Regions from separate parts of the Pantoea sp. E956-1 genome, predicted to be linked through region 1. Evidence: predicted binding sites of a transcription regulator. Region 1 holds the regulator's gene; each other region holds the start of a gene.
The links. Region 1 encodes sigma-54, which starts transcription at its own class of promoters, with help from an activator protein. Its sites were predicted from a motif close to GTTGGCACANNTTTCGCTNT; they were not measured.

Region 1 (2,251 bases):
GCCAGCGCGTATTGACGCGTGTGACAAACGGCGCCTGCTTAGATGACAAAACGGGGCGGATTATCCGCCCCATCCTGTCGGCTCTGCGCGCCAGGCGCGCGTCGCTAGCGTGAAGGTTAGTGTTTTTTCAGTTTATCTTTGTGTTTGGTCAGCTGACGGGCGAGCTTATCGATCAGTCCGTCAATGGCCGCATACATATCTTCCGCTTCTGATGTGGCGTGCAGCTCGCCACCATTCACGTGTAGTGTTGCGTCAGCCACCTGCGTGACTTTCTCAACCTTCAGGACAATATAGACCTGATTGATATGTTCAAAATAGTGTTCCAGTTTGGCAAATTTACCGTTGACGAATTCACGCAGAGGTGGAGTGATTTCAACGTGTTGCCCGGTCAGGTTCAGCTGCATAGGTCTTCCTTCTCATTTCTTTCAAACCAGTTGTTTACGCTGGTTCGATGGCGGGATGGATAAAGACTCACGATATTTGGCGACGGTACGCCGTGCCACCATGATCCCCTGATCAGATAACATGGAGGTCAGTTTACTGTCGCTCAAGGGTTTGGCTGGATTTTCCGCCGAAATTAATTTTTTCACCAGGGCTCGAATCGCGGTAGAGGAGGCTTCACCGCCACCTTCCGTATTAACGTGACTGGAGAAAAAGTACTTCAGTTCAAAAATGCCACGCGGGCTGTGCAGATACTTTTGCGTGGTAACGCGGGAGATGGTCGATTCGTGCATCTCAACGGCCTGGGCAATATCCGCCAGCACCATCGGGCGCATAAATTCTTCACCCTGCTCGAAAAAGGCCTGCTGCTGTTCAACAATACAGCGTGTCACTTTCAGCAGCGTATCATTGCGGCTTTCCAGACTCTTAATCAGCCAGCGGGCTTCCTGCAGATTACTGCGAATGAACTGGCTGTCGCTGTCGTTCCGCGTCGCGCCGCTCATTGCCGCATAGTGCTGATTGATCTTCAGACGAGGCACGCTATCGGCATTGAGTTCAACCGTCCAGCGGCTGCCGACCTTGCGCACCAGCACATCGGGAATGACATATTCTGGTTCGCCGGTGTTGATTGACTGACCCGGACGCGGATCCAGCGACTGGATCAGCAGCATCGCCTCTTTCAGCACCTCTTCTTTGAGGCGCGTGACCCGCATCAGGCTGCGGAAATCGTGGTTTGCCAGCAGATCGAGATGTTCGCTGACGATCAGGCGCGCCTCTGCCAGCATCGGCGTTTCGGGCGCATATTGTGAAAGCTGCACCAGCAGGCAGTCACGCAGATCGCGCGCGCCGACACCAATCGGGTCAAAGCGCTGAATGCGTTTCAACACCGCTTCAACTTCATCCGCTTCGAGCTCATCATCACCTATGCTGTCAAGGATCTCCTCAAGCGAAACGGTGAGATATCCGGTGTCATCAATAGCATCGACAATAGAGGTGGCAATGGCGCGATCGGTATCACTGAAAGGCGTCAGGCCGACCTGCCACATCAGATAATCCTGCAGCGACTGCGTCGTTTCGCCCTGATAAACCGGTAACTCATCATCCTGGTAATCGGTGCCGGTGCCGGAAGGCGTGCCCGCGGTATAGATCTCATCCCAGGTTGCATCCAGCGGCAGTTCATCAGGCATCTCTTTCTGCTCAAGCGCTTCACGTGTATCCAGCGCCTCGGCCTCTGAAGACTCCCGTGAATCGATCTCTTCATGCAGGTCAGTCTGCTCCAGCAGCGGATTACTTTCCAGCGCAAGCTGAAGCTCCTGCTGGAGTTCAAGCGTAGAGAGTTGCAACAGGCGAATCGCCTGTTGCAACTGCGGAGTCATTGCCAGCTGTTGGCTGAACCTGAGTTGTAAACCTTGCTTCATAGACAGGATGATCGTTCCCAGGTAAACATCGGTATTAACGACACCTTATCAGAGTCTGAACTCTTCACCCAAATAAACCCGCTTAACCTGCTCATCCGCAAGAATTTCATTCGGTGTGCCGTGCGCGATCAGGTGACCCTGGCTGACGATATAAGCCCGCTCACAGACCGCTAACGTTTCGCGTACGTTATGGTCGGTAATCAGCACACCGAGGCCGCTGTCACGCAGATGCTCAATGATTTTCTTAATGTCGATAACGGAGATGGGGTCAACACCGGCAAAAGGTTCATCCAGCAGGATAAATTTAGGATTAGCCGCCAGCGCCCGCGCAATCTCAACACGACGTCGCTCCCCCCCCGAAAGTGCCTGGCCCATGCTGTCGCGCAGGTGCT
Region 2 (2,251 bases), on a different contig from region 1:
CTGTCCAGCAGCGCCTGCAAATCTTCCGTGACGTGACGCGGATCGGTGATGTGTTTGTCGCGCAGCGCAAACGCTTTTTTGGTGGCTTCCACGATACGGTGCACCGTCTGCGCATCGTCAGCCTCCGCCATCTCCAGCCGATCGGTGATGCCCAGGATCGCCAGCGACACCATGCCCTGCGTTGGCGGGGTGATATTCCAGATATCACCTTCGCTGTGGGAGAGATGCAGCGGCGTCGTGCGGCGGGCGCGATGCTGCTGCAGATCGGCCAGCGTCACCGGCATGCCCAGCGTAGCCATCTCATCGGCCATATGGTGAGCCAGCGGGCCGCGATAAAAGCTGTCGAGCCCCTCTTCAGTAAGCTGGCTCAGGGTGTTCGCCAGGGCGGGCTGGGTAAAACGGCTGCCTGGCTGCGGCACGTTGCCGTCAGGCATAAAGGTGGCGCTGAAGCCGGGCTGATGCTGCAATTCACTGCGGAACGTCGCGGTGGCGGCGCTCTGTGAGGCGGTCACCGGAATACCGTCGGCGGCGTAGCGAATCGCATCGCGCAGCAGACGTGCCAGCGGCAGCGGCGGGGTGCCCATCTCAGCCGAGAGATTCAGTGCCTCCTGCCAGCCGCTGACCGTACCGGCCACGGTCAGTGCCGCTTTCGGCCCGCGATGCGGAATCTTAGGGTGATCGGCGTAGAAATCGTGATGGGCCAGCGAACCGGCTGCGCCGCTGGCGTCGATAGCGACAGGATCGCCGCCAGGCGGCAGAATCAGCCAGAAGCCATCGCCGCCCAGTCCATTCATATGCGGGTAGACCACGGCGATGGTCGCGGCAGCGGCTACCATCGCTTCAATGGCATTACCGCCATCACGCAGTACCGCGAGTGCGCTTTCACTCGCCAGATGGTGTGGCGTCACCGCCATCCCCTGCGGGGCCATATTGCTTTGAATCATCTTTTTCTCGTTCTTCGGGTAACAGAACCCATATCAAAGCAAGAGCTGTTCCAGTTTTCACCCTGAGCTGACAATGCGCCGGTTAACCTGGCGTAAATTGTGCTAGCTTCTGCTGCAACAAAAGTTACAGGACGGGTTATGAAACAGCTTGATGAACGGCTCAGAAGTCACTATCCCCAGCTCTCTCCGCAGGAGCAGCGCATTGCCGACTTCGTGTTTGACCACTTCGATGACCTGATCAGCTACAACAGTGCTGAGCTGGCGCGGCTCAGTGGCGTGTCGAAAGCCACGGTCAGCCGGCTGTTTAAGCGTCTGGGCTATGAAAAGTACAAGGATATGCGTGATGAGTTACGCATCCTGCGCCAGAGCGGCATGCCACTGACCGATAATCGTGATGCGGTGCAGGGCAATACGCTGCTGGCGCGACACTACAAGCAGGAGATGGCTAACCTGACGCAGTGGGTGAACAGTCTGGATGCCCGGCACTTTAATGAGGTTATCCAGCAGCTGGCGCAGGCAAAACGCGTCTTTATCATCGGCATGCGCAACGCCTATCCGGTGGCACTGCATCTGCGACAGCAACTGGTGCAGGCGCGTTCGCAGGTACATATCCTGCCGCAGCCGGGCCAGACGCTGGCTGAGGAGCTGGTGGATATTACGCCGGAGGATATGGTGGTCGTGATGGCCTTCCGTCGTCGTCCCCGCATCATTCGCCCGCTGATGCAGCAGTTGCAGGCTGCCGGTATCCCGCTGCTGGCGCTATGTGAGCCGCAGGCGCAGACGGTGATTGCGCTGGCGCGCTGGCAGCTCTGTACGCCGCTGGACAGCGTTTCTGCCTTTGACAGTTATGGCTCAGCCATGAGCCTGGTTAACCTGATTGCCAATGCACTGCTGCATGAAATGCTGGCGCAGGGACGCCAGCGCATTCATCAGATCGCCGACCTTTACCAGCAGTTTGAAGAGCTGGAGCACCGCTAACAGGCACCGTTTTGGTGCTTTGCCCCATTTCAGAACAGACCTTCCCCTGGCGTAGTCGTCCCGATTACGCCAGATGTCAGCTGAACCCTCTGCCGCTTAACCCTTTTTCTATTGCCACCCGGATTGGCACATTAGTTGCAGATTACATGTCAAAGAATCTTTTGTTTCACGTTAATCTCACCGGGGTGCATAATGAAAAAAGTTTTAATGGCGGTTGCGACAGCGGCATTACTGATGGCACAAGCGGGAAGCGCGCTGGCCGATCAACTGCAGGACATCCAGAAACGCGGCGTCATTCGCATCGCCGTGCCGCAGGATTTCCCGCCGTT
Region 3 (2,251 bases), on a different contig from region 1:
CCTGTGACGAATTGACGACCAGCGAACCTTCCGTCAACGCTACGCGGGTAAGGCCGCCGGGCACCAGTCGAATCTCCGCACCACTCAGCGCAAAGGGTCGGAGATCGATATGACGTGGTGCCAGGCCGTCGTTGACAAAAGTGGGACAGGTGGACAACGCCAGCGTGTTTTGCGCGATATAATTCTGCGGACGAGCCAGCAACAGGTCACGGAAGTGGGCGAGCTCAGCTTTGTTCGCGGCGGGTCCAATCAACATGCCGTAACCGCCAGCACCGTGAACCTCTTTCACGACCATTTTTTCGAGGTTGGCCAGCACATACGACAGCTCATTTTTATGTCTGCACTGCCAGGTTGGCACGTTATTGAGGATCGGTTCTTCCTGCAGATAAAAGCGCACCATATCCGGTACGTAGGGGTAGATAGATTTGTCATCAGCCACGCCAGTGCCAATGGCATTGGCCAGGACGACATTGCCAGCCCGGTAAACCGACAGCAGTCCCGGTACCCCGAGCATGGAGTCCGGGCGGAATGCCAGCGGATCGAGGAAAGCGTCATCAACCCGACGATAGATCACATGTATTCTGCATGGCCCGGCAGTCGTGCGCATGAAAAGCATGCCATCCTTCACGAACAGATCGGCGCTTTCAACCAGTTCAACGCCCATCTGCTGGGCCAGGAAGCTGTGTTCGAAGTAAGCGCTGTTAAAGCGGCCTGGGGTCAATACCACCACGGTGGGATCGTTAATGGGCGAGCTTTCGCGAAGCGTTTGTAAAAGATGCGACGGATAGCGTTCTACGGGAGCAATGCGTTGCTGCGCAAAGAGTTCCGGATAGAGCCGCATCATCATTTTACGGTTCTCCAGCATATAAGAGACGCCGGAGGGGGTACGCAGGTTATCTTCCAGGACGTAATATTCGCCATCACTATTGCGCACCATATCTACGCCAACAATATGCGCATAGATATCACGGTGAAGATCAACACCTTGCATACAGGGTTGATATTGTTCGTTAGCCAGAACCTGTTCTGCCGGAATGATTCCCGCCTTCAGAATATGTTGTTCATGGTAGATATCGTAGAGGAAGGCATTGAGTGCCTGCACACGCTGGCGGATGCCGGCATCGAGCATGGCCCATTCGGCGGCCGGGATAATACGTGGCACGCTGTCGAACGGGATCAACCGTTCAGCACCATTATCGTCATCGTAGACATTGAAGGTAATACCTACCCGGTGAAACAGAAGGGCGGCTTCTTCCCGCTTGCGCTGTATAGCCAGGTGATCAGCCTGTTGCAGCCATTGCCAGTAGGCGGCGTAGTGGTCACGGTGCTCACCTTCAGCCAGAAGCATCTCATCAAAAAAGGGTGAAGCGGAGAGATTGATATTCAGCATCGTCACCTCGCAGACGTTAAAGGCTGTCAATCTACCCAAGCATAAAGTGTGCCAGCATCTGAAGAAGCGAAACGGTGCAAAGCCGTAATGTTGCAACGTCAAAGCCCTTTTTTGGTGCATGCCCAGCGAGGGAGTGTCTTAATATGGCGCTTAGTGTGCCGTGGTGAACAAAAAACGACCTTCGCCATCACGATTCCGATCTGAGCTGGATCTCCGCGGAATCGACCAAACGTATCGAAGTGGTGCGCGGGCTAATGTCGTCCTTATACGGCTCCGATGCGCAGGGCGGATACTCCATCCGGAATACAGGCGGGTCGTATAAGGTGAATAAAACGGTAAAGATCCGCGAGGGGGTTTTGAATCTGACCGATAACAATCTCAACCGTGGCGACGATAGCTATAACGAACATGGCAGCAGATATTTCGCTGCGGTTGATTATCGTTTCTGGCGTAATGTTCTGGCCGGGACGGTTGAGGTCCCGGCTGTTTTCTGTGTCCGCAGTCTGACTGACGGGATATTTTCACTGGCACTGCACGAAGTGGGGAAGCTGTTTTACGAGCTTTGTTCACAACCCGATAATCAGTGTGAAAGATTATTTTGCGCGTGCAAGAATCGCGTACGCCAGGGCTTGAGCACCCATAACGCCAGACCGGCGGTGATAAAGTCGAAGGTAATAGCGCAGCCAAAGACCAGGTGCCAGTTATGGGTGTGCTGATACATCAGTGCCGCCAGCGGACCGCCAAAGATTGCGCCGATACCCTGTGAAATATACAACCAACCATAGTTCGCTGAAGCATTTTCACTGCCAAAGGTGTCGGTCAGTGTGGATGGGAACAGCGAGAAGATTTCACCCCAGCCAA

Region 2: the regulator sigma-54 is predicted to act here: its motif matches at 980-999, upstream of AC0T7J_RS20290 (gamma-glutamyltransferase family protein).
Region 3: the regulator sigma-54 is predicted to act here: its motif matches at 1,427-1,446, upstream of AC0T7J_RS07200 (circularly permuted type 2 ATP-grasp protein).

Annotation. Positions count from the first base shown of each region.
Region 1 is NZ_CEUYZP010000005.1:58,179-60,429, forward strand. It holds gene hpf (ribosome hibernation promoting factor) at 117-404, opposite strand; gene rpoN (RNA polymerase factor sigma-54) at 426-1,859, opposite strand; gene lptB (LPS export ABC transporter ATP-binding protein) at 1,908-2,251, opposite strand, start outside.
Region 2 is NZ_CEUYZP010000010.1:102,800-105,050, reverse strand. It holds gene AC0T7J_RS20290 (gamma-glutamyltransferase family protein) at 1-944, opposite strand, end outside; gene hpxU (MurR/RpiR family transcriptional regulator HpxU) at 1,083-1,922, shown strand; gene AC0T7J_RS20280 (transporter substrate-binding domain-containing protein) at 2,115-2,251, shown strand, end outside.
Region 3 is NZ_CEUYZP010000001.1:1,505,253-1,507,503, reverse strand. It holds gene AC0T7J_RS07200 (circularly permuted type 2 ATP-grasp protein) at 1-1,390, opposite strand, end outside; partial or broken gene AC0T7J_RS07195 (TonB-dependent receptor plug domain-containing protein) at 1,573-1,680, shown strand; gene oxlT (oxalate/formate MFS antiporter) at 1,971-2,251, opposite strand, start outside.